Regions from separate parts of the Sphingomonas crocodyli genome, predicted to be linked through region 2. Evidence: predicted binding sites of a transcription regulator. Region 2 holds the regulator's gene; each other region holds the start of a gene.
The links. Region 2 encodes LexA, which represses DNA repair genes until DNA is damaged. Its sites were predicted from a motif close to GTTCCNCNCTTGTTCT; they were not measured.
Positions count from the first base shown of each region.

Region 1: EOD43_RS15000 (ATP-dependent helicase) is a predicted target of LexA. The motif match lies at 1,993-2,008, and genes of this name have one in related genera.
Region 3: EOD43_RS18945 (ImuA family protein) is a predicted target of LexA. The motif match lies at 5,075-5,090, and genes of this name have one in related genera.

Region 1 covers NZ_SACN01000002.1:90,801-100,902, forward strand. Annotated here, with positions in the region: gene EOD43_RS15000 (ATP-dependent helicase) at 1-1,989, opposite strand, end outside; tRNA gene EOD43_RS15005 (tRNA-Lys) at 2,333-2,408, opposite strand; gene folK (2-amino-4-hydroxy-6-hydroxymethyldihydropteridine diphosphokinase) at 2,426-2,908, opposite strand; gene EOD43_RS15015 (lipopolysaccharide biosynthesis protein) at 2,905-4,416, opposite strand; gene polA (DNA polymerase I) at 4,413-7,190, opposite strand; gene EOD43_RS15025 (flavin reductase family protein) at 7,244-7,735, opposite strand; gene infA (translation initiation factor IF-1) at 7,873-8,091, shown strand; gene EOD43_RS15035 (Maf family protein) at 8,105-8,689, shown strand; gene EOD43_RS15040 (ribonuclease) at 8,682-9,683, shown strand; gene yacG (DNA gyrase inhibitor YacG) at 9,661-9,837, shown strand; tRNA gene EOD43_RS15050 (tRNA-Phe) at 9,910-9,985, shown strand.
Region 2 covers NZ_SACN01000001.1:71,907-82,008, forward strand. Annotated here, with positions in the region: gene EOD43_RS00360 (EF-hand domain-containing protein) at 1-266, opposite strand, end outside; gene EOD43_RS00365 (ABC transporter permease) at 263-1,471, opposite strand; gene EOD43_RS00370 (ABC transporter ATP-binding protein) at 1,471-2,193, opposite strand; gene EOD43_RS00375 (efflux RND transporter periplasmic adaptor subunit) at 2,183-3,577, opposite strand; gene EOD43_RS00380 (efflux transporter outer membrane subunit) at 3,574-5,079, opposite strand; gene trpC (indole-3-glycerol phosphate synthase TrpC) at 5,224-6,015, shown strand; gene moaC (cyclic pyranopterin monophosphate synthase MoaC) at 6,012-6,521, shown strand; gene EOD43_RS00395 (molybdopterin molybdotransferase MoeA) at 6,582-7,772, shown strand; gene lexA (transcriptional repressor LexA) at 7,849-8,517, shown strand; gene EOD43_RS00405 (DUF3224 domain-containing protein) at 8,520-8,990, shown strand; gene EOD43_RS00410 (PAS domain-containing protein) at 9,067-10,056, shown strand; gene EOD43_RS00415 (ComEC/Rec2 family competence protein) at 10,053-10,102, opposite strand, start outside.
Region 3 covers NZ_SACN01000003.1:279,582-289,683, reverse strand. Annotated here, with positions in the region: gene EOD43_RS18955 (error-prone DNA polymerase) at 1-2,543, opposite strand, end outside; gene EOD43_RS18950 (Y-family DNA polymerase) at 2,543-4,360, opposite strand; gene EOD43_RS18945 (ImuA family protein) at 4,278-5,024, opposite strand; gene EOD43_RS18940 (SOS response-associated peptidase) at 5,138-5,833, opposite strand; gene EOD43_RS18935 (SOS response-associated peptidase family protein) at 5,827-6,339, shown strand; gene EOD43_RS18930 (hypothetical protein) at 6,375-6,905, opposite strand; gene EOD43_RS18925 (LuxR family transcriptional regulator) at 7,273-8,022, shown strand; gene EOD43_RS18920 (acyl-homoserine-lactone synthase) at 8,101-8,730, shown strand; gene EOD43_RS18915 (phytanoyl-CoA dioxygenase family protein) at 8,727-9,623, shown strand; gene EOD43_RS18910 (GntR family transcriptional regulator) at 9,620-10,102, shown strand, end outside.

The DNA.
Region 1 (10,102 bases), on a different contig from region 2:
GGACTGTTCGGACCATTGCGCGCGCCACAGCGATTCGCCGCCCGACATCGTCGTCTCGGCATCGACATGCTCCTTGGGCAGTTCGCCCACAAAGCGCGACGGGATCGACGAGGTCCACTGGCCGTAGATGCGGCGATTGGCGGCGTGGATGATCGTGCATTTCCGCCGTGCGCGCGTGATCGCGACATAAGCGAGGCGACGCTCCTCCTCGAGGCTGGCGAGCCCGCCTTCGTCGAGCGCGCGTTGCGAGGGGAAGACGCCCTCCTCCCAGCCCGCGAGGAACACGGTGCCGAACTCCAGCCCCTTGGCGGCGTGGATCGTCATGATCGTCACCTTCGCCGTATCGGCGTCGGCATCATTGTCCATGACCAGGCTGACATGTTCGAGGAAGGCGGGGAGGTTTTCATAATCCTCCATCGCGCGGGCGAGTTCGCTCAGATTGTCCAGCCGTCCGTCGGCCTCTGTCGATTTTTCGGCCTGGAGCATCGCGGTATAGCCCGATTCCTCCAGCACCAGCCGGGTCAGTTCGGCGTGCGGCAGATCGTTCATCCGATCGCGCCAGCGCGCGATATCGCCGACCAGATTGCCGAGTGCGCGGCGCGCCTGCGGGGTGAGTTCGTCGGTGCCGAGAATGCGCGCGGCGGCGAGCGTGAGGGGGATGCCCTCGGCGCGCGCGAGCATGTGGAGCTTGGACACCGCCTTGTCGCCCAGCCCGCGCTTGGGCGTGTTGACGATGCGTTCGAAGGCGAGGTCGTCGGCCGGCTGGCTGATGACGCGCAGATAAGCGAGCGCATCGCGGATTTCGGCGCGCTCGTAGAAGCGGAAGCCGCCGACGATGCGATAGGGCAGGCCGATCGCGATGAAGCGGTCTTCGAACTCGCGCGTCTGAAACTGCGCACGCACGAGGATCGCGACGTCGTCGAGCTTGCCGCCATTGCGTTGATAGGTCTCGATCTCCTCGCCGACGCGGCGGGCTTCTTCGGGGCCGTCCCAGACGCCGACGACGCGAACCTTCTCGCCGTCGGCCGCCTCGGTCCACAAAGACTTGCCCAGCCGCCCGCCATTGTTCGCGATCACGCCCGACGCGGCGGCCAGGATATGCGGCGTCGACCGGTAATTCTGTTCGAGGCGTATGACGGCGGCGCCCGGAAAGTCCCGCTCGAAGCGCAGGATGTTGGCGACTTCCGCACCGCGCCACGAATAGATCGACTGATCGTCGTCACCGACGCAGCAGATATTCTTGCGCCGCTGCGCGATCAGGCGGAGCCACAGATATTGGGCGCTGTTCGTGTCCTGATATTCGTCGACCATCACGTAGCGGAAGCGCTCCTGATACGCCTCCAGCACGTCGCGATGCGTCTTCAGGATGGTCAGCATGTGGAGCAGCAGATCGCCGAAGTCGCAGGCGTTCACCGCGCGCAGCCGATCCTGATATTGCTGATAGAGTTCGCCGCCGCGCCCGTTGGCGAACTGCTCGCTCTCGCCCGCGTCGATATCCGCCGGGGTGAGGCCGCGATTCTTCCAGCGATCGATCACGCCGGCGAACTGGCGCGCGGGCCATCGCTTCTCGTCGAGGTCGGCGGCGGCCAGGATCTGCTTGATCAGGCGCAACTGATCGTCGGTGTCGAGGATGGTGAAGCTGGGAGTCAGGCCCACCAGTTCGGCATGACGGCGCAGCATCCGCGCGGCGACCGCATGGAAGGTGCCGAGCCACGCCATCCCTTCGACCGCCTGCCCCAGCAGCCTGCCCACGCGCTCGCGCATTTCGCGCGCGGCCTTGTTGGTGAAGGTGACGGCGAGAATCTCGGATGGCCAGGCGCGGCGCGTGGCGACAAGATGTGCGAGACGGGCGGTGAGCGCGGCGGTCTTGCCCGTGCCCGCGCCGGCGAGGACGAGCACCGGGCCTTCGGTTGTCAGCACCGCCTCACGCTGGGGCGGGTTCAGGCCTTGCAGATAGCCGGGTTCGGAAATGGGCGCGTCACTGTTCACGCGCGAACAGGTAGGGAACGGAGCCGCTGCGGGCAACCCCGTCTTTCTATCAGAGGAAGGCGGCGCCGATCGCGAGCCACATGACGGTCGACAAGGCGAAACCGAAGGCGTGGCGAACGCTCAACACGAGTTGCGGCGCGATAGCGGCGGCGGGGGCAGTCGGCAGCATCCTGGACTCCGGGGAAATTGTTTTTTGAACGCTACGACGCAACGGCCTGTCTCAAATGTGAGACTTTCGCGACTTTTGCCAGTGCTAAGATCGAACGCTGCGCCGCGAGACAATTGCGTTACGCGCACGTTGCGGTGCGGTAACAAAATGGCGGGCGCTGTGGGGTGGGATGCTTGGTGAGCTCGATGGGATTCGAACCCATGACCTACAGATTAAAAGTCCGTTGCTCTACCGACTGAGCTACGAGCTCGACCAAGGCTGGCGTCTCTAGGAGCGAGGGCGGGCGCGGTCAAGGCGGGCGAGGGCATGGGCGACTTTGCCCGGCCCAAGGCGCCAGTGCGATGCGATCGTGGCGAGCGGTTTCAGCACGAAGGCGCGCTTCGCCGTTTCCCGGTGCGGGATCGACAGCCGACGGCTGCGGAAGGCGCCACCCGACCACAGGATGATATCGAGATCGAGCACGCGCGGACCCCAGCGCCGCCCACGCCGGCGGCCGAAGCTGCGCTCGATGCGCTTGAACAAGGCGAGCAGCTGGGGCGGATCGAGCGGCGTCTCGGCGAGCAGGGCGGCGTTCGCAAAGGCGCGGCCGGCGGGGCCAAGCGCGGGGGTGGCGAGGATCGGTGAGGTCACGATGATCGCCACGCCTTCGACCTCCAGCGCGGCGATCGCGGCGCGCAGCACCGCGGCCGGCGCGCCGTGGCGGCCGTGGCGCCGGTTCGATCCGAGCGCGATGGCGTAAGTCTGGATCATGCCTCCTTGAGGCGGAACAGGGTGCGGTCTTCCTTGGTAAAGCCGAAGCGCCAGATAACCGCGCCGAACGCCGCGAGGATCGCGGGGATGCCGAAGGCCAGCTCGACCCATTCGGGCAATTGCACCGCGACCATGCCGACCACGCCCGCCGCCAGCGCCGCCCAGATGAGCGGCCAGCGCCAGCCCGACACCGGCGCGCCGAGCAGTCGCGACAGGAGCGACGACTTCATCACCGATGCGATGCCCAGCGCGGTGGCCAGCGCCATTGCCGGCGCCGCCGCCTGCCACAATACGGGCAGGTGGAATTCGTCCCGCAGCACCAGCACGAAGGCGAAGCTCAGCGCGATCTGGATGCCGATCATGCCCAGCGAGATCATCAGGTTCAGGTGGCGCGCGACGTAGATCAGCGCCGATTCGGATACCGCCGCCGTTGCCGCGACGACTTCGGCGAGGAGGAGGAAGGACAAGGCCATCGCGCCGCCGACGAAGTTCGGGCCGACAAGACCCATCACGCCCTCGCCGGTGATGCCCAGCGCAAGGCCGATCCCCGCCTGCGCGGCGATGATCCAGAAGCCGACCTGCCGCACCTGCTGCGCAACCGCGGCCTTGTTGCCGGCTTCGAGGTTGCGGGTGATGACCGGGCCGAGGATCGGATCGAAGCTGGTCTTGAGCTTCTGTGGCAGCGAAGCGACCTGTTGCGCGACATAATAGATGCCGACGATCGCGGGCGAGAAGAACAGGCCGAGGATCGCGATGTCGAGCCGGCGCGAACCCCATTCGATCGCGTCGGCGGCGGCGAGCGGCACGTTGCGCTTCACGATGTAGAGCAGCCCTGCGAGCCGCGGTCGCCAGCCGCGCGGCCAGCCGAAGCTGCGGATCAGCGGGATGATCGAGGCGACCAGAGCCGCGCCCATCGACACGACATAGGCGATGATCAGTCCGTCGCGCAGCGAATAGAAGGCAAGGCCGAAGGCCGCGATGCTGATCGTCCACGGTTCGATGATCGATCGCGCGCGCACCGTCGCCGCGATATCGAGGCGGTAGGCGAGCGCGGCCAGCGAAATGTCCGACCAGGCGAGCGCAAAGATCGTCAGCGGTAGCAGCCATTCGAGCCCGTTGATGCCGCTGTTGGGGAACATCAGTTCGGGTAGATAGCCGAGCGTGGTCGCAGCGATGGCCGAGGCGATCGCGCCGAGCAGCAGCGCATCCCACACGACATGAACGTGCGGTCGATCGGTGGCCGACAATTGTTCGGCCAGCCCGCGCTTCAGGCCGAGCGTTGCCAGCGTCGCGACGAATTCGACGATGATGATCGCATAAGCGAAGCGACCCAGCGCCTCGGCCCCATACCAGCGGCCGGCGATGAACAGGAAAGGCAGCCGCGCGGCGAGACGCAGCAGGAAGCCGAAGAAATTGGTGCGCCCGCCTTTGGCGAGCGCCTGGATGTCGTCACCCTGCTTGGGCGGCGTCGCGCCATCCTGTGGCGCGGTCTCGGGCGGAAGGCTCAATGCGCGGCGCCCCAGCTCGAACCTGTGCCGATTTCGACACCCAGCGGCACTGACAGCGAGACATAGGGTTCGCATGCGCCCGCCATCACCTCACGGATCACCACGCTCGCGGCCTCGACCTGATCGGGGGCGAGTTCGAACACCAGTTCGTCGTGCACCTGCAGCAGCATGCGCACGTCGGCGAGACCTGCGGCAGCGAGCGCCGGCTCCATGCGCAGCATCGCGCGCTTGATGATGTCGGCGCTGGTGCCCTGGATCGGGGCGTTGATCGCCTGACGTTCGGCCGACTGGCGCTCGCCCTGCTTTGACGAACGGATCCACGGCAGATGGGTCTTGCGGCCGAACAATGTGGTGGTGAAGCCCTTCTCGCGCACTTCGGCGAGCGTCGCGGCGATATAGTGGTTGATGCCGGGGAAGCGCGCGAAATAGCGGTCGATCATCGCCTGCGCCTCGGCGCGCGGCACCTCCAGCCGGTTGGCGAGGCCGAAGGCGGAGATGCCGTAGAGGATCGAGAAGTTGATCGTCTTGGCGCGCGCGCGGGTGTCGCGCGTTACTTCGCCGAACACCTCCTGCGCGGTCAGCGAGTGGATGTCCTCGCCCTTGGCGAAAGCCTCCTTGAGCGCGGGCACATCGGCCATATGCGCGGCAAGGCGCAATTCGATCTGCGAATAGTCGGCCGACAGGATCACCTTGCCCGGTTCGGCCACGAAGGCATCGCGGATGCGGCGGCCCTGTTCGGTGCGGATCGGGATATTCTGCAGGTTCGGGTCGGTCGACGACAGGCGCCCGGTCTGCGCGACCGCCATCGAGAAGCTGGTGTGGACGCGCCCCGTCTTCGGGTTGATCTGCTCCTGCAGCGCCTCGGTATAGGTCGAGCGCAGCTTGGTGAGCTGGCGCCAGTCGAGCACCATGCGCGCGATCGTCACGCCTTCGCCGGCCAGCCGCTCCATCTCGTTAACGTCGGTCGAATAGACGCCCGACTTGCCCTTGCGCCCACCCTTCAGGCCCATGCGATCGAACAGGACGTCGCCCAGCTGCTTGGGGCTGCCGACGGTGAAGGGGCCGCCGGCCTCCTTGTGAATCTCGGCTTCGAGCCGCGATGCTTCGCCGGCGAATTCGGCGGAGAGGCGCGCCAGTTCCTCGCGATCGACCTTGATGCCGGCCGTCTCCATCCGCGCGAGGACGGGGACGAGCGGGCGATCGACCAGTTCATAGACCCGCGTCGCGCCTTCGCGCGCCAGCCGGCCTTTCAGCGTCTGCCACAGCCGCAGCGTGACGTCGGCATCCTCGGCCGCATATTCGGTCGCGCGGTCGAGCGTGACCTTGTCGAAGGTGATCTGCGCCTTGCCGGTGCCGCACACCGTCTTGAACTCGATACAGGCATGATCGAGGTGGCGCTGCGCCAGATCGTCCATGCCGTGCCCGCCAAGGCCCGCGTCGAGATCATAGCTGAGCAGCATCGTATCGTCATAAGGCGCGACCTGAATGCCTTCGCCCGCCAGAACGACCATGTCATATTTGATGTTCTGGCCGATCTTCAGGATCGACGGATCTTCGAGCAGCGGCTTCAGCTTCGCGATCGCGGTGGTCTTGGCGATCTGCTTCGGCGTTTCGGACAGCAGGCCGTCGCCGATATGCGCGAGCGGAATGTAGCAGGCCTTGCCCGGCGCGGTCGCGAGGCTGACGCCGACGAGGCGCGCGCGGACCGGATCAGTCGAATCGGTCTCGGTATCGACCGCGATCCGCCCGCATTTGAAACCCTCGGCGATCCAGCGATCGAGCGCTTCCTCATCGACGACGGTCTCATAATCCTTGTGGTTGAATGGCACCGCGTCGAGCTTGGGCGGCGGGGGCGGAGCCTCCTGCCCGGTCGGCGCGAGTGCGAGGACGGTCGGCCCGCCGGTCGACGTGCCGCCGACCTTAGCGAGCAGCGACTTGAACCCCATATCTTCCAGGAAGGCGCGCAGCGGCTCGGGCGGCAGGCCTTTCAGCGCCAGATCGTCGAGCGGCTCGGGCAGCGGCGCATCGCACTTCAGGCGGACGAGTTCGCGCGACAGGCGCGCATTGTCGGCATGGTCGATCAGCGACTGCTTGAGCTTCGGCTTGGTGATTGCGTCGGTCGAGGCGAGGACTGTGTCGAGATCGCCGAACTGCTGGATCAACTGGCTCGCGGTCTTCGGGCCGATGCCGGGAACGCCGGGCACATTGTCGACGCTGTCGCCCATCAGGGCCAGCACGTCGCCCAGCCGCTCGGGCTCGACCCCGAATTTCTCCAGGACATGCTCCGCGCCGAGACGGCGATTGTTCATCGTGTCGAGCAGGTCGAGACCGGGGCGGATCAGCTGCATCAGATCCTTGTCCGACGACACGATCGTCACCTGCCAACCCTGCGCCAAGGCGGCCTCGGCATAGCAGGCGATGATGTCGTCGGCTTCCAGCCCCAGTTCCTCGATGCACGGCACGGAAAAGGCGCGCACCGCATCGCGGATCAGCGGAAATTGCGGGACGAGATCTTCGGGCGGCGGCGGGCGATGCGCCTTATACTGATCGTACATCTCGTTGCGGAACGTCTTCGACGACGCATCGAGGATGACCGCGAGATGGGTCGGGCCGTCGGCCTTGTGCAGTTCGTCGACCAGCTTCCACAACATGGTGGTGAAGCCGAACACCGCGCCTGCGGGGGTGCCGTGCCGATTCGTGAGCGGCGGCAGGCGGTGATAGGCGCGGAAAATGTAGCCCGAGCCGTCGACCAGATAGAGATGGTTGGAAGACATAAGCGCGGGGGATAGCAGCCCCCGGAACGACTTGGAAGGTTAGCGCGGGCGGCTCAGCGCGCCGCGCTCGCCATCCCGCCGTCGACCCAGATCAGCGGATCGATATCCATATGGTTCTCGATCGATTCGACCTCCCCGATGAACAGGGTGTGGGTGCCGACGTCGACGGTCGACACCGTCTTGCACATCAGCGCCGACAGCGCGTCGGACAGGATCGGCAGGCCGCATTCGCCGGCGGTCCAGGCGCCATCCTCGAAACGCTCGCGGCCCTTCTTCTTGCCGCTGAAGATGCCGACCAGATCCTTGTGCCGTTCGGACAGCAGGTTCACGCAGAAACGCTGTTCGGCGTGGAGCGTGGGATAGAGGCTGGCCGAACGGTTCACCGCGACCAGAATCGTCGGCGGTTCGGCGCAGACCGAGACGACTGCGGTCGCCGCCATGCCCGCCCAATTATCGCCCTTGCCCGACGTGATCAGCGCGACCGTGGTGGCCAGGCGACGCATCGCCTGCTTGAACCCATTGCTCAGCGCCTCGTCGGTCACCATCTAATTCCTCTAACTGTTTCAGATGTGCGCTAGCCGCTCATCTGGCGTTCGCAAAGCCCCAAGCTTTTCTTTTTGCGGCCAGGAGCGTATGGGCGGCGCGACTTTTCGAACAATACCCCAAAAGATAGAGGCTTCGTTTGGCGAAAGAAGAACTGCTGGAGATGCGCGGCCAGGTGGTCGAGCTCCTGCCCAACGCGATGTTCCGCGTGCGTCTTGAAAATGATCACGAGATCCTTGGCCACACCGCGGGCAAGATGCGCAAGAACCGCATCCGCGTGCTGGTGGGCGATGAGGTGCTGGTCGAACTGACCCCCTACGACCTGACCAAGGGCCGTATCACCTATCGCTTCAAGTAAGCTGGCCGGACGCATGGCTGACACGCGTCCGCGCCTGATCCTCGCATCCTCGTCCCCGCGCCGCCGCGAACTGATCGGCCGGCTGGGGATCGAGCCTGACGCGATCGACCCCGCCGACATCGACGAAACCGAACGCAAGGGCGAGCTGCCGCTCGCTTATGCGAAGCGGATCGCGGCCGAAAAGGCGGCGCTCGTCGCCGCGCGCCATGAAGGTGCGGTGGTGCTGGGCGCCGACACGGTAGTCGCGGCGGGCCGGCGGCTGCTCCACAAGACCGATGACGAGGCCGAGGCGCGGGCTTTCTTGAAGCTGCTCGCCGGGCGGCGGCATCGCTGCCATTCGGCGGTGACGGTGATCGATGCGGCTGGCTTCGCGCGACACCGCATCTCGTCCAGCATCATCGCGTTCAAGCCGCTCTCCGATGCCGAGATCGATGCCTATCTCGCGGGTGGCGAGTGGCAGGGCAAGGCGGGCGCCTATGCGATCCAGGGCTATGCCGAAAGCTGGGTGCGGATGTTGTCGGGCAGCTATTCGGGGGTGATGGGCCTGCCGTTGTTCGAAACCCGTGCCTTGTTGACCGCGGCGGGCATTCTTGGCTGAGTGGCTCTACGAAGCCGGCATCGGCGAGGCGCGCGCCGCGCTCGTCGACAATGACATCATCATACAGGCGGCGATCGAGGCCGATGACGATGGCCTGCGCGCGGGCACGATCGCGCCCGCGCGACTGACACGGATCACAGCACCCGGTCGGCGCGGGATCGTCACGCTCGACGACGGGACCGAGGCGATGATCGAGCCGCTGCCGCGCGGCGTCACCGAAGGCGGGCGGCTGCTGGTAGAGATCGCCCGCGCCGCGATTGCCGAGCCGGGGCGCGGCAAGTTGGCGATCGCGCGGGCCGCGGCGGCCGACGCTGTCGTGGCGCCCGGCCGCGATCTGCGCGCGCGGATCGCGGCGGATAATGTGCTGGTGCGCGAACTGACGAGCTTCGGCCCCGATCGGCTCGAAGCGGCGGGCTGGTCCGAACTGATCGAGGAGGCGTCGAGCGGCCATGCCGATTTCGACGGCGGGGCGCTCCGCCTGTCGCTGACCCCGGCGATGACCCTGATCGACGTCGACGGCTGGCTGCCGATCGCCGATCTCGCGGTGGCGGGCGCAGGAGCAGCTGCGATGATGATCCGGCGGCATGACATCGGTGGATCGATCGGCATCGACCTGCCGACTGTCGAGGGCAAGGCCGCGCGGCTGTCGGCGGCGGAGGCGGTCGATGCGATCCTGCCCCAGCCGTTCGATCGCACCGCGGTCAACGGATTCGGTTTTCTCCAGATCGTGCGCCGGCGTGCGCGCCTGTCGATCCCGGAGCGGTTGCAGCAGGATCCCGTCGGATCGGCTGCCCGCGCTCTTATAAGGCGTGCGGAACGCGCACAGGGGATCGGGCCGCGCACGCTGACGGCCGCGCCCGCCGTGATCGCTGCGATCGAGCGCCGCCCCGACTGGATTGCAGAACTCGAACGGCGGATCGGCGCGCCGGTGCGCTTGCGGGGCGAGCCCGGCCTCGCCATATCGGCGGGACATGCCGAAGCCCAAAACCCCTAAGTGCCCGCTCTGCGGCCAGCCGAGCATGGCCGCGACCACGCCCTTCTGCAGCCAGGGCTGTCGCGACCGCGATCTGCTGCGCTGGCTCGACGACGGTTATCGCATCCCCGGCCCGCCCGCCGATCGGGGCGCGGGGGAGCGCGAAGAGGATTGATTTCCAACGTCTGAAAATCAGGCTGGACGTGCTGGAATGTGGTCCCTATAGGCACCGCTCCAACGCTTCCGTGCCCGGGTAGCTCAGTTGGTAGAGCATGCGATTGAAAATCGCAGTGTCGGCGGTTCGACCCCGTCCCCGGGCACCACTTTCCAAGATATCTCAATTGTTTGATGCCGGATTTTCCGCATCTGCGTGGCGATTCGCCTGATCCGGCGTCATTTACTTCGGGCTGTGACTGAAACGCCCGACAAAACCGGAAGTC
Region 2 (10,102 bases):
TGATCCTTGTCGAGCGTCGCGAAGAAGCGATCGGCGTCAAGGATCAGCTCGCTCTGGGTGACCTGCCCGTCATGGTTGCGATCGGCCCCGTCGAACCAGCGCGTCACCGGATCGCCGCCATCGGGCTGCGGGCGGAAGGGCTCGCCGACCGGGGAGATGAACAACTGGGTCGGCACCGGGCCGGGGCACACCGTCGGCTCGGCCTTCTTCGCGAGCGCAGCGCCCGAAAGCGTCGCGGCGGCGAGCAGGGCGAGCGCGATCCTCATTCGTGCCTCAGCGCGTCGATAGGGTTGAGCGAGGCGGCGCGCTTAGCCGGGAAATAGCCGAACACGACCCCGATCGCCGCCGAAAAGAAGAAGGCGAGCAGGTTGATCTGCACGTCGAAGATGAAGGGCACCTTGAGCACCGGTGCGAGCGCGAGCGTCGACAGCAAAGCGAGAACAAGACCGAGCAACCCGCCCAGCGACGACAGCACCACCGCCTCGACCAGGAACTGCATCAGCACCTCCTTGCCGACCGCGCCGATCGCGAGGCGGATGCCGATTTCGCGCGTCCGTTCGGTCACCGACACCAGCATGATGTTCATGATGCCGATCCCGCCGACGAGCAGGCTGACCGCCGCGACCGCGCCGAGCAGGGCTGTCAGGATCTGCGTCGTGCCCGACAATGTGTCCGAAATCTGCTTGGTGTCGAAGATGTTGAAATCATCCTCGGCCTCGTCGGTCAGGTGGCGCCGCTCGCGCAGCAATTCCTTGAGCGATGCCTGCACCTTCTGGCTGTCATAGGCTTCGTCGACCGAGACCAGGATCGCGCGGATATCGCGATTGCCGGTCATCCGGCGCTGGACCGCCTTGTACGGCATGATCACGACATCATCCTGATCGTTGCCGAAGCCGCCCTGCCCCTTGGCCGCGAGCGTGCCGATCACTTCGCAGCTGATATTCTTGATACGGAAACGCTGCCCGACCGCCTCGACACCGCGGAACAGCCGGCTGTTGACGGTGTTGCCGATCACGCAGACCGCCTTGCCCGCCTGCTCCTCGGCTTCCGAAAAGATGCGGCCTTCGGTGATCGTCCACGGCTGCGCGGTGAAATATTCGCGATTGGTGCCGTTGATCGTCGTCGACCAGTTGGCGGCGTTATAGACCGCCGCGCCGCTCGACTGGACCTGCGGCGCCACCGCCGTCACCCCCACGATCTGTTCGCGGATCGCATCGAGATCCTCGATCTTGAAATCGGGCGGCTGCGGCCCGCCGCCGCCACGCCCGAAGCCCTGGCCGGGGCGGACCTGCAGCACATTGGCGCCCAGGCTGGAGATTTGCGTCTTGACCGCCTGGGTCGCGCCATTGCCCAGCGTCACCATCGTCACGACCGCCCAGACGCCGATGACGATGCCGAGGATCGTCAGGAACGAGCGGAGCAGATGCCGCCGTATCTCGCGGATCGCGAGGAGGAGCGTGGTCGCCCACATCAGCCCACAACCCCCGGACTCTTTTCGATCCGTTCGACGAGGCCATCCTTGAAATGGATGATCGTGCGCGCGAACGCCGCCATGTCGGGTTCGTGCGTGACCATCAGCACGGTGATCCCGCTGTTGCGGTTGAGATCGGTCAGCAGCTCCATGATCTCGATCGAGCGCGCCGAATCGAGATTGCCGGTCGGCTCGTCCGCCAGAAGCACGTCAGGGTGGGTGACGATCGCGCGGGCGATTGCGACGCGCTGCTGCTGGCCGCCCGAAAGCTCTGCCGGGGTATGATCCCACCAGTCGGCCAGCCCAACCTTGTCGAGCGCGGCCATGCCCAGTTCGTGCCGCTTCGCCTTGTCCTCACCGCGATAGACCAGCGGCAGTTCGACATTTTCGAGCGCAGTGGTGCGCGCGAGCAGGTTGAACCCCTGAAACACGAAGCCGAGATAGCGGCGGCGCAGCAAGGCGCGCTGATCGCGGTCGAGCGTTTCGACCGGATGACCGCGAAACAGGAACTGGCCCGATGTCGGCACGTCGAGGCAGCCGAGGATGTTCATCGTCGTCGACTTGCCCGAACCCGAAGGCCCCATCACCGCAACGAAATCGCCGCGCGCGATATCGAGGTCGACACCCTTAAGCGCCTGAAACGCGGTCGCGCCCTCGCCGAAGGTCTTGGTGACGCCGCGAAGCCGGATCAGCGCGTCGGACGCGCCCGCATCATTGGGCATTGCGCCGCTGCCCGCCCTGCGCGCCCGCGCCGCCGCCCGACTGGCCCGTCGCATATTGGCCGATCACGACCTGATCGCCTTCCTTCAGATCACCGCCGACAATCTCGACCTGGCTGCCATTGCTCGCGCCCACAGTGACTTCGACGGCCTTGGGCTTGCCACCCGATCCGACGATATAGACGGTCTGCTTGCTGCCGCGCCCGATCGCCGCCTCGCGGCTGCCGCCGCTGCCGCGACGCGGACGCGGCGGGGCGATCACGCTGGTGATGCCGCCGCCCTGGCTGGCGCCCGCGCCGCTGCCCGGCGTGAAACGCAACGCCGCGGTCGGCACCAGCAGCACATTCTTGCGCTCCGACGTGACGATGTCGGCGGTCGCCGTCATCCCCGGACGCAGCACGCCCTGCTTGTTCGCCACCGTGAGCCGCGCGGTATAGGCGACGACGCCGCTGGTCGTGGCGGTCGTGGTCGTGCTGCTCGACGAGGATGACGAACTGCTCGACGCATTGGCACCGACATCGACCCGCTCGATCGACGCGGGGAAGGTGCGGCCGGGGAAGGCATCGACGGTGAAGGTCGCGCGCTGGCCCTTCGCCACCTGCCCAACGTCCGCCTCGTCCACCTTCACCTCAAGCCGCATCTGGTGCAGATCCTCGGCGATCGTGAACAATACCGGCGCGTTGAACGAGGCGGCGACGGTCTGCCCCGGCTCGATCGATCGCGACAGCACCTGCCCGTTGACCGGCGATTTAATGAAGACGCGGCTCAGGTTGAACTCGGCGGTCGACAAAGTCGCCTTGGCCTGTTCGACCGATGCCTTTGCGGTCGCGACCCCCGCCTCGCCGCGCGCGACATCGGCGCGAGCGGTGTCGAGTTCGGTGCCCGACGGCACTTTGCCGCCCGACAGCTTATAGACCTGTTCCATCCGGCGCAGCGTGGCGCGCGACTGGAGCAACGTGGCTTCCGCCTGCTGCACGCTCGCCTCGGCCGATGCGACGCCCGCGAGGCCCTGATTCACCGTGTCCTGAAAACGCTGCGGATCGATCTTTGCGATCAGCTGCCCCTTCTTCACCCGGTCATTATTGTCGACATAGACATCGGTCACGGTGCCCGACTGTTCGGAGCCGACATCGACCTGATTGGTCGGCGCCAGATTGCCGGTGGCCGAAACGATGACGGTCAGATCGCCTTTTTCGACCGCGCGGGTCGCATAGGCCGCGTCATTGCCGCTGCCCGTGAACAGCCGCCAGATGATCAGCAGGCCCAGCACCACCGCCAGCCCGATCGCCCCGCGCCGGATCCACAACGCACGTTCCGACTTGGGCTCGACACCCAGAAAGGCATCGAGATCGTCGGCGTGCGGATCACTGGTCGGTCGGTCCATCATGGCCTCGTCTTGGAATTGGTCCCGCCCTCATAGGGGCCAGGGGCTGGCGTCGGCGCGGATTCCCATCCGCCGCCAAGCGCCTTGTAAAGCTGGATCGTCGCGGTCGCACGCGCGGCGCGCGCCTGCGCTTCGCTGTCCTGGCTCGACAGCCGGGTGCGCTGCGCATCGAGCAACGCCTGAAAGTCGATCAGGCCGGCGCGATACTGATCCTGCGCGTAGATCAGCGCGTTCGCCGCCGCTTCCGCGCCGATCGAGACATCGGTAACGCTGCGTTCGGCCGCCTCGCGACCCTTCAGCGCATTCTCGACCTCCTCCAACGCGACCAGCACGGTCGACTGATAACTGGCGAGCGCCGCGTCGGCCGAGGCGCGCTGCCCCCGGATCGCGGCGCGGATCTGCCCGCCCTGGAAGATCGGCGCGGTGATCCCGGCGACCAGCTGACCGACGCCGTCGTTGATGACGTTGCCGACCGTGGTGGCCGATCCGCTGAACGACCCCGACAGGCGGAGCGCGGGATAAAGTTGCGCAGTCTGCACGCCGATCCGCGCGACCTCGGCGGCGAGCGTGCGTTCGGCGGCGCGGATATCGGGCCGGCGTTGCACGACCACCGCCGGGATCGGCGCACCGACGCCCGGTGCCAGCGGCAGCGAGGCGGGCGGATCGATCAGCGGAGTGATCGCACCTGGCGTCTCGCCCAGCAGCACCGCGATCCGATTGACCGCGGTCAGATAGTCATTTTCGATCCCCGGCAGCGACGCCGCCGTCTGCGATCGCAATTGCCGCGCCTGTTCGTAATCGAGGCTGCTGACCAGCCCCGCCTGCCGCCGCCAGCCGACGATCTGCAGCGTATCGTCCTGCGCCGCCAGATTGTCGCGCGCGATCCGCAGCCGGATCTGCGCCAGCCGCGCGTTGATGTAGTTGAGCCCGACTTCGGAGGCGACGCCCGCCTGCGCGAAGGCCAGGTTCGCCGCCTGCGACTGCATATCGGCGCGTGCCGCCTCGACCGATCGGCGGATGCGGCCGAACACGTCCGCCTCCCACGCCACGGTCGCGCTGCCGCGATAGATGGTCGTGTCGCCGCCGCGCGAGACGGTCTGCCCCGTCGTCGGATCGATGAAGGACGAACTCTGATTGCCGACCGATCGGTTGGCCGACCCGCTGACATCGGCGGTCGGCAGCAATTGCCCCTGCGTGCCGCGCAACGTGGCGCGCGCCTGCGCCAGCCGGGCGGCGGCGGCGGCGATATCGAGATTGGCGGCAAAGGCGCGATCGACGAGATTGGTCAGCACCGGATCGTCGAACTCGCGCCACCACTGGGCGAGATCGAGCGGTTCGGCATCCGCCTCGCTCGGGTCCGACGCCACGAAGGCGCGGGGCACCTTCAGATCGGCATTGGCCTTCGGTTTATAATCGGGGCCGACCGCGCAGCCGCTGAGAAGCAGCATAGAGATCAGGCCCGGCACCATCGCACCGATCGCAAGTCTGTTCAGGCCGTGCCGCATCGTCACCGGTCTAGGGGGCTTTCCTGTCAGCAGATTTCACGCGTGAAATATCCGTTCGCACCTGCACATAGGCCGCGAACGGCTTCATTCGCAACCGTATGAGGCCTTCCCGCCCTCTCAACCAGCCGCTATGCGGACCGGATCATGGCGAACAAGCTCATCGAAATCTGCGACGCGAAGCGCGATCATGTGGCGGCGCGCAAGGCCGCAACCAGCCAGGCCGCGCTCGATGCCGCGGCGAGGGCGCAGTCGGCCCCGCGCGGTTTCCGCGCCGCGCTCGATCGCAAGGCGGGGATCGGCCACGCGCTGATCGCCGAGATCAAGAAGGCGTCGCCCTCCAAGGGGCTGATCCGCGCCGATTTCGATCCGCCCGCGCATGCCCGCGCCTATGAAAGCGCCGGCGCCGCCTGCCTCTCGGTGCTGACGGACGTGCCCTATTTCCAGGGGCATGACGATTATCTGGTCGCCGCGCGCGAGGCGTGCACCCTGCCCTGCCTGCGCAAGGACTTCATGGTCGATCCGTGGCAGGTGGCCGAGGCGCGCGCACTGGGCGCCGACGCGATCCTGATCATCGTCGCGGCGTTGGAAGATTCGGCGATGGCCGAGATCGAGGCTGCAGCGATCGACTGGGGCATGGACGTGCTGGTCGAGGTGCATGACGCCGCCGAACTCGATCGCGCGCTCGCCCTCAAGTCGCGGCTCATCGGGGTCAACAATCGCGATCTGCGCGATTTCAGTGTCGATTTCGCGCGCACCTACGAACTGGTCGGCCGCGCGCCCGAAGGCTGCACCTTCGTCGCCGAAAGCGGGCTGGGATCGAAGGCCGATCTCGATGCGATGGCCGAACATGGCGTCCGCTGCTTCCTGGTCGGCGAGGCGCTGATGCGCGAGGCTGATGTGGCGGCGGCAACGCGCCGCCTGCTGATGGGCGCGTGACCGACAAGCTCACCCATATCGACGCCGACGGCGCCGCGCGGATGGTCGACATTTCGGCCAAGGCGACCACGCAGCGCAGTGCCACCGCCGAAGGCCGCATCCTGATCGCGCCCGCCGCCCTTGCCGCCATCGCCGAGGGATCTGTGAAGAAGGGCGACGTTCTGGCTGTCGCGCGCATTGCCGGGATCATGGCGGCGAAGAAGACAGCCGAGCTGATCCCGCTCTGCCATCCGCTCCCGATCGCGGGCGTCACGCTCGATCTGGTGATCGAGGCCGATGGCATCCGCGCCACCGCGACGGTCGTCACTGCCTACACCACGGGCATCGAGATGGAGGCGATGACCGCCGTGTCGGTCGCCCTGCTCACCATCTACGACATGGCCAAGGCGATGGACAAAGGCATGCGGATCGAAGGGGTGCGCCTGCTCGCCAAGACCGGCGGCAAATCGGGCGACTGGCACGCCGAAGACTCGTCATCCCGGCGGAGGCCGGGATCTCAGGAGTGATGGGATGAGCACGAGGCAGGAAACGCCTGAGATCCCGGCCTCCGCCGGGATGACGTGCTTGTGAGCAACCTCCTTCCCGTCGCCGAGGCGCAGGCGCGGATGCTCGCGCTCGCTTCGCCGCTGCCCGTCGAACAGGTTTCGCTGATCGAGGCGGTCGGCCGCTATGCCGCCGAACCCATCCTCGCGCGCCGTACGCAGCCGGCTTTGCCGCTGTCGGCGATGGACGGCTATGCGATCCGCTTCGCCGAGCGGCCCGGTCCGTGGACCGTGATCGGCGAGAGCGCGGCCGGCGGCGGGCTGAACCGCGCGCTGGCGCCGGGCGAGACCGCGCGCATCTTCACCGGCGCGCCCGTCCCCGAAGGCGCCGACGCGATCCTGATCCAGGAGGAAGCCACGCGCGATGGCGATCGCCTGACGATGAGCGGCGAAGGCCCCAAGGCGGTCGGCGAGTTCGTCCGCCCCGTCGGCGGCGACTTTGCCGAGGGCGCGGCGCTGATCGCCGCCGGCGCGCCGCTCAACCCCGCCGCCATCGCGCTTGCGGCATCGGGCGGCCACGCGACCCTGCCCGTCCACCGCCGCCCGCGCGTGGCGATCCTGTCGACCGGCGACGAACTGGTCGCCCCCGGAGAGCCGACGCCCGGATCGCTGCTCCCCGCATCGAACGGCCCGATGCTCGCGGCCCTGCTCAGCGCGCTTGCCTGCGCCGTCGCCGATCATGGCATCGTGCGCGACGATCTCGCCGCGATCCGTGAGGCCTTCGCAAAGGCGGCCGAGACGAGCGATATCATCGTCACGACCGGCGGCGCATCGGTCGGCGATCACGATCTCGTCCTGCCCGCGCTCAAGGCGGCGGGCGCGACGATCGACTTCTGGAAGGTCGCGATGAAGCCCGGCAAGCCGGTGATGATCGCGCGGCTTGGTAACGCGATCGTCCTCGGCCTGCCCGGCAATCCGGTGTCCGCCTTCGTCACCGCCACCTTGTTCCTGAAGCCGCTGATCGCGCATCTGCTCGGGTCCGCCGATCCGCTGCCGCGCGCCTTCGCCGGCACGCTCGCCGGCCCGCTTCCGGCCACGGGCGTGCGCGCCGAATATCCGCGCGCGCGCCTCATCGACGGCCGGGTCCATCCGCTGATCGGGCAGGACAGCGCGGGCCTCTCCGCGCTGGCTGCCGCCGATCATCTGGTGGTCCGCCCGGCCCATGCGCCACCAGCCCTTGTGGGCGAGCAGGTCGAATTGCTTTCCCTCGCTTGACAGCGCCGTAACGGTTGCCTAAATGTTCCGCGTTCGTTCTGGCGACGTGCCGGAACCGTCATGTGAGGTGCCGGCGATGCTCACCGCCAAGCAACATGAACTGCTCATCTTCATCCACGATCGTCTGGCCGAGACCGGGGTTTCGCCCTCGTTCGAGGAGATGAAGGACGCGCTCGATCTCAAATCGAAATCGGGCGTGCACCGGCTGATCTCCGCGCTGGAGGAACGCAATTTCATCCGCCGCCTGCCCAACCGCGCCCGCGCGCTGGAGGTGGTGCGAATGCCCGAAACGGCGACGCCCAAGCCCGCCAAGACTCCGAAGCCCGCGAACACCAATGTTCCCGCGCCCGTCGCCGCGAATGAGAATGTCCTCGAAATCCCGCTGCACGGCCGCATCGCCGCGGGCGTGCCGATCGAGGCGCTCGAGGGGCAGAGCAGCCTTTCGGTGCCCGCCGCCTTGCTCGGGCCGGGCGAACATTATGCGCTCGAAGTCGCCGGGGATTCGATGGTCGAGGCCGGCATTCTCGACGGCGACTATGCGCTGATCCGCAGCGCGCAGACCGCGCGGGACGGCGATATCGTCGTCGCCCTGATCGCGGGCGCCGAAGCGACGCTCAAATATTTCCGCCGCGAAGGCACGATGATCCGGCTCGATCCGGCCAACCGCGCCTACGACCCGCAGCGTTATGCCCCCGATCAGGTGCAGGTGCAGGGTAAGCTCGCCGGCCTGCTGCGGCGCTACTGACGATGATCCGGCGCGGTCTTCTGCTGGCCGCGCCGATCGCGGCCGTAATCTTCGCGGCCTCGCCCCTGATGGCGGCCGAACCGGTCGAGCGGATCGCGACCGGCGCCTTCGACGTGAAGGCCGCGCCCGAAGGTGCGGCCGACGCGCCGATCGGCACCTACAAGCTCGACAAAGTCTATCACGGCGATCTCGACGGCATCGGCACCGGCAAGATGCTGACCGTCGACACCAAGACCGAAGGCTCCGCCGCTTATGTCGCGATCGAACGCGTCACCGGCACCCTCGCCGGCCGCAAGGGCGGCTTCGCGCTCGACCATGTCGGCACGATGGCGCGCGGCGCCACAAGCCTCCATATCGCGATCGTCCCCGACAGCGGCACCGATGCCCTGACCGGCATCACCGGCACCCTCGACATTCGCATCGAGAAGGACGGCAAGCATTTTTATACTTTGCGCTACAAATTGCCGAACTGAGCCGCTCGAACCGGCCCGAATGTCCATAAGTATATTTGCGTATCCGGACCTCTAAGGTAACGGACCACGGATACGTATGACAAAAACCCTCCACCCCGATGTTCCCGCACCCGTGCGTTCGCTATCGATTGCGACGCTGGCGTCCGTTCTCGACCAGAGCGTCGATTGCGTGAAGCTCCTCAATATCGACGGCTGCCTCGAATATATGAATGCCAACGGGCAGTGCGCGATGGAGATTGACGATATATCCGCAATGCTCGGTGCGGAATGGTCGTCGCTTTGGCCTGAAGAAACACGGCCCGTCATTCTTGACGCCTGCGAGCGCGTTCGGCGTGGCGAAGCCGTGCGGTTCGACGCTTATTGCCCGACAGCCAAGGGCAATCCCCGCTGGTGGAATGTTTCGGTTTCCGCCGTTCGATCCGACGACGGCGAAGTGACCGGGCTGCTGTCCGTGTCGCGCGACGTGACCGATGCCACGATAACGCGCCAGGCACTCGAAGTGACGACGGCGGAAATGCGGCATCGGCTGAAGAACAGCTATGCCATGATCGGCGGCCTCATGTCCGGCATGGCGCGGGGAACACCGGATCGGGAGGTGTTCGCTGATGAAATGGTCACGCGACTGACCGGACTGGCATCATCGCAAACGCTGTTCGCGTCGCGCGAAAACGCCCCCTGCCGGATATCCGATCTGATCCCCGCTTTGGTCGATGCGTTCGACACCGCGCACTGCTCGGTCACGATCGACACCATTGCGGATTGCGAAGTCGATCAGGGCCGCGCGGACGCGATTGCGCTAGTGCTGGGCGAACTGGCCGTCAACTCCTCCAAACATGGCGCGATCCGCCACGGCGGTTCGGTTTCGGTGGGTGCGTCCACGGCCACGGGCAATGTCGTCATATCCTGGACTGAGCTGTCGAACGGCATCGTCCATGCCCATTCACGCGACGGCGGCCAGGGCATGAAACTGATGGACCGCATCGTCCGCGCCCGCAAAGGCGACCTGAACGTCGCCTGGATCGATCGAGGGCTGACCGTGAAGGTCACTTTCCCGACAAGCGCTTAAGGCGCAAAACTTCCCCACGGATGCCGGCCAACCTGCTCGGCGACGC
Region 3 (10,102 bases), on a different contig from region 2:
GCGTCGGCCTCCGCGAGGCGTTCGATCGCGGCGCGCGGGACGCCTGCGCGGCGCCAGATCTCCTCAATACTGCTATAAGGCGATGGCCCGCGCGCGCTGACGATCGCGGCGCCGTGGAGGTTCGCGAGCCCGCGCACCTGCCGAAATCCCAGCCGTACTGCGTGATAGCGACCTCGCGTCGGTTCGAGCGAGCAATCCCAATGGCTGTCGTTGACCGAAACGGGCCGCACCTCGACGCCATGGTCGCGCGCGTCACGAACGATCTGGGCGGGCGCATAGAAGCCCATCGGCTGCGCGTTGAGGAGCGCCGCGCAGAAGACGTCGGGATGATGGTGCTTCATCCAGCATGAGGCATAGGCGATCTTGGCAAAGGAGGCGGCGTGGCTCTCGGGAAAGCCGTACGAGCCGAACCCCTCGATCTGCTTGAAAGTTCGTTCGGCGAAATCCCTGGGATAGCCACGTTCGACCATCCCGCCGACGAGCTTGTCATAGAAATGGCTGACGCCGCCCGTAAGCTTGAACGTCGCCATCGCGCGGCGCAGCTGATCGGCCTCTACCGGCGTGAAGCCAGCGCCGACAATCGCCACTTTCATCGCCTGTTCCTGAAACAGGGGCACGCCGAGCGTCTTCCTGAGCACCGCCTCCAGTTCGGGCTTGGGATATTCGGGTTGCTCCTTGCCCTCGCGCCGACGGAGATAGGGATGAACCATATCGCCCTGAATCGGCCCTGGCCGGACGATCGCGACCTCAATCACGAGATCGTAAAATTCCTTGGGCTTGATCCGCGGCAGCATCGTCATCTGCGCGCGGCTTTCGATCTGGAACACGCCGAGCGTGTCTGCCTTCTGGATCATGCCATAGACGGCCGGGTCGTCATCCTGCAGGTCGGCCATGCCGACCCGCACCCCTTTATGCTCTTCCAACAGGTTGAAGGCGCGGTTCATGCAGCCCAGCATGCCCAGACCCAGCACATCGACCTTCATGAACTTCAGCGCATCGATGTCATCCTTGTCCCATTCGATGATCTGGCGGTCGACCATGCGGGCGGGTTCAATGGGCACGAGATCGTCGAGCCGATCCTGGGTCAGCACAAAACCGCCGGGATGCTGCGAGAGGTGGCGGGGCGTCCCGATCAGCTGGCGCGACAGTTCGAGCGTAAGCTTGAGGCGGTGGTCATCGGCATTGAGATTGAGGCTCTCGATCTGATCGGGACGGATGCCGTCAACCGACCAGCCCCAGACCAGGCCGGTGAGCATCTTGGTGAGATCACGCGGCAGGCCGAGCGCCTTGCCCACCTCCGCGACCGCGCCGCGCGTTCGATAGCGGGTGACGACGGCGGTCAGCGCCGCGTGCTGACGACCATAATGGTCGTAGATCCACTGAATGATTTCCTCACGCCGCTCGTGCTCGAAGTCGACGTCGATATCTGGCGGCTCCTTGCGCTCGCCCGACACGAAGCGCTCGAATAGCAGTTCATGCTTGATCGGATCGATCGAGGTGATCCCGAGCAGGTAGCAGACGCAACTGTTCGCCGCCGATCCACGCCCCTGGCACAGGATGCCGCGCCGCCGGCTCTCGGCAACGATTGCGTTTACGGTCAAAAAATAGGGTGCGTAACCGAGACCCGCGATCAGCCGGAGTTCGTGGTCGATCTGCGCGCGATAGGCTTGTGGAAGCCCGGCGGGAAACATCCGCGCCGCTGCTTCTTCGGTCAGCGCCGACAGCGCTTCCTGCGCGGTGCGGCCCGCCATAACCTCCTCATAGGGATATTGATATTGGATTTCGCCCAGATCGAAGGCGCAGCGCGCCGCAATGTCGGCGGTCGACTGGATGGCGTCGGGAAAGGCGGAAAAGCGCCGCTCCATCTCCTCAGGTGACTTGAGGCTGCGATCCATGAAGCGTTCGCGCCGGAAGCCCAGCGCATCGATCGTTGTCTTCTCGCGGATTGCGGTCACCACATCCTGCAATGGGCGACGCTCGGGGCAATGATATAGGATGTCGCCTGTCGCGACCGATCGCACGCCAGCAGCGCGCGCCATCGCGTCCAGTGTATGGAGGCGCACCAGATCATCTGGCCGTCGGCGCAGTGATAACGCGAGAAAACCGCGATCGCCGAAAACCTGCCGCAGGTCGGCCAGGGCGGCCTTAGCCGCTACGTCCACGATGTCTGGGACGAGGATCGCAATCAATCCGTCGCTATGAATTGTGACATCGCTCCATTCGAGCAGGCAGCGGCCCTTGCCGCCGCGGGCCTTACCGATCGACAGCAGCCGGGTTAGCCGACCCCAGGCCATGCGATCGGTCGGATAGAGAAGCAGCGCGCGACCGTCGATGAGATCGACGCGGGCGCCCGCGATCATGCGCACGCCCGTTGCCTTCTGGCCGTCCCAGCCCCGCACCACCCCGGCAACGCTGTTCCGGTCTGCGAGACCGAGCGCGCTATGCCCCTGCAGCGCCGCAGCCTCGAACAATTCCTCGGGGGACGAAGCGCCGCGCAGGAAGGAGAAATGGCTCGCGACCTGCAACTCGACATAGGTCGCCATCAGCCGAACAGTCCGTGCATGTACCAGCTAAGATCTCCGGTCGGCGCGTCGACGCCATCGCCGCGCCTGAAGATCCAGAAGCGCGCACCCCCTTCGGCCTCGACCCGGAAATAGTCGCGCACCGCCCACAATTCGCCGGGTCGTCGCCACCATTCGCCATGAATGCGCTCGGGGCCGTCACCCGCTACGACGTGATAGGCCGTGCCCCGCCAGTTGAAGCGCCGCGGCGGATGATCGGGCAGCAGGGCGACAACATGCGCAAGCGGTTCCGGCCGGTTGAGCAGACGAGCCGGACGCTTCCAGCCAGGCCACCCAACCGGCATCGCAGTCGGATTCAGTCGCCGCACACCGCGTTCCGGCACGTCACTCTCGACCGCCCCGACACGGAACAGTGCGTCGGGGCCGACACGGCCACCGAGCTGATCGACAAGTGGCGCGATATCGCGGGGGCGCTCACGGTCCCCGAACGATGCCAAGAGCGCCTCTGCCCCCAGATCCTCGACCCGCGGAACGATCAGGCTCATCGCCTCAATCCCCAGACCCGGATCGATGCGCTCGACCCGCATCGCGAACATCCGCTTGAGATGCCTTGGATCGCGGGTGGCGCGAGCCGTTCCGATGGCCACGCGCTGATCGCTGCGGTCGACGACGCGGCATTTGAGAATAGCAGTCCGCAGGCCCAACCCACGTGCCTGCAGCACACTCACCAGATCATCGACAAGGTCGCCGATCACCTGGTTGATGGCCTCGGCTGTGCCAATCGGTTCGAGCAGGCGTCGTTCAACGCGCGGCGCTTCGAACGGCACGACAGGCATGATGGGCTCGGCGAGCGTGCCCCGCGCCTGGTCCAGGCGCTCGACAGTGGATATGCCCAGACGTCGGGCCAACGGTCCCCGCGCCATTGGATAGAGATCGGCGATGCGCTCCAGCCCAAAGCGGGCCGCTGCCTCCAGCGCTTCGGGCTGGAGGCGCAGAGCCATCAGCGGCAGATCGGCGATCGCTTCGGTCTCGCATCCAGGGGGCAGGATGACCATCGACGCCCCGACGAAGCGGGCCAGAGCGTGGGCCGCTCCCGGCGTGCCCGCGATGGCGATCGTCGCTGTGAAGCCGATGCGTCTCAAAAAGCGCAGCAAACGCCGACAAAAGCGTTCTTCTCCCCCAAATAGATGAGCCGCCCCGGAGAGGTCGAGCCACAGTCCATCGGGGCCGCTGACCGATGCCGTCGGGGTCCAATGTGCGACGGCGTGAAGCGCGAGCCGATCGAGCCAGGCGCGATCAGCATCCGGCTCGGCATCGCGGACATCGAGATCGGCGACGAGTGCCCGGGCATGCGCAGCCGCCATGCCGGGCCGCAGACCCAGCGTAGCGGCCAGCGGACAGACCGACGTAACGACATCGCGTTGACCGGTCCGCAGGACGAGGATGGTCGGTCGCTGTTGAGGACTGGGCCAGTTCGACGCGAGCAGCGGTGCAGACGGGGGTGCGCCGTCGTCCGATGGCATCGCGCGAAACGGGTGGCCGGCCGCTTCGCTGCGTCTGCCGAGCACCCGCATCGTCGGACGCTGATGCGATGGCAACGCATCGATCTGTTCTGATGTCGGCCGATCGCCCAGCTGCTCATCACGCGCCCACCGCGCACCCGGCCGCCAGCCGCCTCCGCGAGGGACCGAGCAGGCACCGGGATTATCGTCGATGGCGCCGGGGAGGCGTGGACTGAGGTCGACCGGCTGGACGTCACGCGGCCTGACGGACCGCTCCGCCTGTCGCAACCGCTCGATCGGCAGAAGGGCAAGGCAGAGCGAGGCAACCCGTGTCATCGCACGCCTCCAGCTCAAGAGAAAAAGGATTGCCACCCCGCTGGCGAACCAGCTCGACCGACCAGCGCGCGCGTCCGAGGCCTGCGTGGGGTAGCGGCGCCGATGGAGCACAGCCTATTCGCCAGCGGGTCATTGCCGACGATGGTTGCGCGAGCGGACATCGCTCGCGCATTCGGTGGCGACGATAGAGCAGCATCGGCGTGCGCCCATCCGAAGCTGCAAGCTGAAGCCGCCGCGTGGCGGTCTGGTCGGCCGTTTTTACCTCGGCGATGACGCAGGCAAGCGATCCGTCGCGAAGACCGTCTTCGGCCAGTGCGAGCACGTCGGCATCCTTGCGGCCCTGGGCGTACAGGATCTTATCAGGACCAAGCCCGACCTGTTCGAGACCAGGGGCATAAAGATCGAAGCGACTAAGTGCCCATAGGACGGTGAAGCCCGGCGCATTTGCGAAACGTGCCGCAATTCCGGCCGCAAACAGCGTAGCGGCAGCGTCGTCTGTCAGGTTGGCCGTCGCCGCTGTAATCTCGTGGAGGCCCGCGCCATCAAGTCCGTGATCGGCGAGGCGATCGTCCACCTCCGGAATACCGAAGCCAAGGGCCGGGCCTCGACCTTCACGCACCTGTGCCAGCTCGGCGCGAAGTGCTGTGATCTGTTCGGAACGCATCCGCTCGTTGGAATGGGGCATAGGAAGCATAGGTCAGAATCGACTCGTTTGTTCCCTTAATGTTCCGCCCGGCATGGTCCTGCGTCAAGGGCCCTCGTGCACCCTTTGTAAAACTACAGCGCCAGGATGGATTGCGCCGCGGGCGCGGGCGGCGGAAACACGCGCGTTACAGTCAAACTGGCCTTGGGCAGATGGCCCAGCACATCCACTGCCGGAACCGCGGGATCGAGCCAGTCGGCCCACCGATTACGCGGCAATGGGATGATCTGACGATGATGATAAGGCGCGATATCCTCGCCCGCCTCAGTCGTCAGCATTGTGAATGCCTCGCCGACATCGGGATGCGATCGCCAAATGCCGGCGATACAGAACCAGCGATGCTCCTTCAGCGTGAACAGCCACTTGTCTTTCAGACGCTGCTTGCGATCCTCGGATTTTGTGAACTCATAGAAGCCATCGGCGAGGATCAGGCAGCGCTTTGATGAGAACTCGCGTCCTTCTGTCCTGAAATTGTGGACCGGCTTTCCGGTCGGCCCAGGCCAACTCCAGCGACGGTTGACGAGTTCGCCTAAGCCTCGCGCCCGATCGACACCGCGCACGATCGGCGCGGTGTCAGTGATCCTGATATCTTCGCGCGCCGGCACATTGGGCACTCCTTCAGGCATCGAGATCCTGATCTTGAGATCGTCAAAATCCTCGGCGATCGTAGCGATATCGACCTCGAGCCGGTAGTCGTTGCACATCCCTCTCGCTCCGACTTGCTTCCCGTTCTTGTTCTTCTTATGTTCTGAATGTGGATTCGGTGGCAACCCCTTTTGATTGCAACGCGCCGCTCGGCGATCGTCGGGCGATCATCCGGCGTAATCCTGACGATAGTCAAGAAATCGAAATGGTCGAGGCGATGTGGGGCAGTAATCCCAGATTTGCCGCTGGTGCCAGCTTTGGGTTCATCCGCTCGGAAGGACAGGCCTTCCCAAGCTACCGGTGTCTTATTCCGGCGTCGGAATTCATCGTGCGGGACGGCAAGAAGCAATATCGGGTGACGCTCGACACAGGCAACTTTTTCTATCTCGCCGGCGTCTGGGAACCTCCTATGGCGGGCTGGCCCCTGAGCTATCGCGTCATCACGGTCGATGCGAACCATGAAGTGTCGCTCTATCAGGAACGGCATGGCGCGATCATCCAGCGGCGCCAGGTGATGCAATGGCTTGATGCCACGGCCGCGGATGACGAGCTTCTCGTCACCCCCCCGCCACGCATCTTCGTGATACAGGAGATTGGCGCCAAGCCGGTCCAGACCAAACTGGCACTGTGACCGGCGACAAAAGCCGGTGCGAACGCCTTGAACCCTTAGCCCAGCCGCAAGGCAGGACGCGCACTTTCAGTGATCGTGTAGACGGCTTCGCGTTGCGCACCCCGGTTATGGTGGTCGACGCGTTCGCCCTGATAATGTCGCCTTACCAGGCCAGCCTGCACCAGGTCCGAAACAGCACGGCTGACATTGCACCGGCCCGCCTTCAGGACACGCAAGCGCACTTCGGCATCGACCAGGCGATCTCCCTCTACCGCATCGGCGGGAAGCCGGCCGGCATTCTCGAGTTCGGCACGGACTTGTGCCACGATCGCGAGGCGCCGGGCATCGCGCTGCGCCATCGGTACGAGCGCATCGCACAGCCAGTCTCGGATCGGCACGCGCCGATCATCCTCAAGGACATAAGGGCCCGCTCTGCCGCGCGCGTCGGCGGCCTGAGCGATCAGGTGCAGGACCATCAAGGAGTAGCGCGGGCGTTGCGAAACGCCCGCGATCCGCTCGATCAGACCTGGCAGCCCGAGCGCGTCATTGCGATCAGCATGTCCGGCAAAAAGATCTGTCTGGAACATAGCAGGAATCTAGCATGGTTGTTCGCCATGTGAATCCCTCCAGTCGGGCGATGTTCGATATTATCGCCCGTGACACTTTACCCTTGGGGTGAAGTGTCACGCGTAGGAAGGATGAGCGAATTGCATCGCTACAAGTAGTCCGATCAAATATTGATATTGTGCAATCGTCGTCATCCGCAATTCATGACCAATCGCGCCGAATTGGCTCAAATCAAGGCTTGAATGCTGCTGTTATTACCGATGATGGTCGCCCGCACCTGACTGAACCGGGCGGAGCGCGCCGAGGTGAAACCGGCTTGCCCACCCCCAAAAAGGCGATTGCCTGCGCTGTGACTGGGCGCGCGACAGGTGGTCGATACGGGCGACCATGAGCCGCATGAAGCTTGTGGATTCCTTCGTAAGCCAGCTGACCGGCCGGCTCGACGAAGCGAATCTTCACGAAGCACTCGAACGCGCAACCCACGACATGAGCTTTCACCATTTCGCCCTGTCACGACATCTGGACAGAAGCCGGGCGCTCGCACCGGATATTCGGTCGCATAATTACCCCGCCGGCTGGGTCGATGAATATGACGAGCGCACGTTGGGGAGCATCGATCCGGTGCGGCGGGCCAGCGAGCGCACCGTCGCGGGCTTCGCCTGGTCGAATCTCGGAGATCTGATCGCACTATCGGAAACCGACCGCATGACCCTTGAGCGCGGGCACCGGCACGGCATCGGCGATGGGATGACGGTACCGGCCAATATACCGGGGGAGGTCAGCGGATCCTGCACATTTGCCCTGCGCCCCGGCGAAGTCTTTCCCTGCCATCAGTTCGGCACCGCGCAGTTGATCGGCACATTCGCTTTCGAAGCGGCGCGGCGATTGCAGAATGACCGGCGGGCGCCACCCACCCACGCCCTCACCGAGCGTCAAAGAGATTGTGTTTTATGGGTCGCCAGGGGCAAGTCGGATTGGGAAGTCTCCAAGATCCTTGGCATCAGGCACGATACTGTTGTGCAGCATCTGAAAATGGCGCGTGAGCGATACGACGTGGAAAAACGAACGTCGCTGGTGGTCCGCGCATTGTTCGATGGTCTTTTCTCGTTCGCCGACATCATCCGCAGGCGTTTCTGATTACCCCCCCCCCATTTCTTGGTATTTGGGGCAATGCTTCCAAGGCCGACATTGAGCCTCCGTTGAAGGGAGGCTCTTATGCAGACGCTGTTTCCCACGTCAGTTTCCGATCGGGCGCTCCGGTCTATGTTCGCCGCGCGTAAAGAGGTTTTCGTCGACCTCCTCAAATGGGATTTGCCCATACTCGAGGGTCGCTACGAGATCGACCAGTTCGATACCAGCGACGCCGAATATCTGATTGTCGCGGCAAGCAACGATCGCCATCGGGCATCGGCGCGCCTGCTTCCCACCGAACGTCCTCATCTTCTCGATACGGTGTTTCCCCATCTGTGCACAGGCCCGATACCAACTGGACCTTCCACGCGCGAGATCACCCGCTTCTGCCTTGATCGCCACCAGCGCTCGGCAGAACGCAGGGAAGCCCGCAATACGCTGATTAGCGCCCTCGTCGATTATGCGCTGGAGCAGCAAATCGACGCTTATACCGGTGTCGCCAATCTCGACTGGTTCGAGCAAGTTCTTAATTTCGGCTGGGAATGCTCGGCGCTCGGTCGACCGATATTGGGGGCCACCGGATGGCTGACCGCCCTTCACATACGCATCGACCAGGACACACCGGCACGTCTGTGCGCACGCGGGATTTACCGTCCGGTCGGAGCGCCTGACGCTTCGCCCCTGCGGCCCTTGCATCTGGAGTTCGCGGCATGACCAGCCTCGCAATGGCGGACCACCCGCTGGCCGCGGCCGACGCATTGAACCGCAACGGCTATTGCATCATCCGTAACGCCGCGCCGGTCTCGGTGGTGATGGAGCTTGCCAGCGACCTTGATCCGATCTTCGACGAGACCCCATTTTGCCAGGGTCATTTCTATGGGGAACGGACAAAGCGCTTCGGATCGGTACTCCGGCGCTCCTCGCATGCGGCGGATCTCGTCCAGGCACCACCTATCCTGGCGCTGGCTGAGGCTGTGCTCGGACCGTGGTGCGACCGATTTCAGCTCAATCTGACCCAAGGCATCGCCATCCATCCGGGCGCACCGGCTCAGTTCGCGCACCGTGACGAAGATATGTGGCACGGCACGAAGGGCGTCCACGAATATCTGATCAATGTGATCTGGCCGCTCACGCGTTTCGAGCGCGATAATGGCGCGACAGTGATCTTCCCCAACAGCCACGGCCCGCTTGGGCGTGACACCGGCTGTACCAATCCGATCGTCGCCGAATGCGAACCTGGCGACGCCATCTGCTTTCTCGGTTCGACCCTGCATGGCGCTGGCGCCAATTGCAGCGACACTGAACGGCGTTGCCTCATCACCGGCTACAGCCTTGGCTGGCTCAAGCCCTATGAGAACCAGTGGCTCGCCTACCCCCCGCATATCGCTCGCCACTTCTCCACCGAGCTGGCCGAGCTGATCGGCTATGTCCAGCACCGGCCCAATCTCGGCAATTATGAGGGTCGATGCCCGTCGGTGCTGCTGCGCGACGCCGTACCCGATCATCTTGCAGCGGCGGACGCGCTCACGCCTGATCAAACCGCAATGCTCGCCGAGTTCATACGCGATCAGTCGCTCGACAACCATGCCCGGCAGGGACGCTTATGAGTCCTGCTCAGGCGCTTGCGCGCTGCTACGCGCACATCAAGCGAGAACTCCTGTTCGGCGAGTTCGGTCCTGGTCGTCGTCTCGAAGCGACCCGCATCGCCGATCAGCTCGGGGTCAGTATCACGCCTGTACGGGACGTGCTCAATCGACTGGTTGGCGAGGACCTCGTCATAGCCAAGTCCGGTGACGGCTTTCATGTTCCCTGGCTCACCCAGGACGAACTGCACGATCTCTATCTATGGAACGGCTTTGTGTCCGATCTGGCCGTGCGTGCCCCGAGCCAGCGCAGCGCCCCCTCGCCGCCTTCATCGGACAGTTACGCAGCCCGCGCCGCATCATTCTTTGCCGGCTTGTCCGTTGGCAGTCGGCCGATCGAATGGGCGATGCGGCGCAACAACGAGTGGCTGAGCCGAGCACGAGCGGTAGAACCCGACGTCATGGACGGCATCGACGAGGAACTGAACGAGCTCCTCGCCATG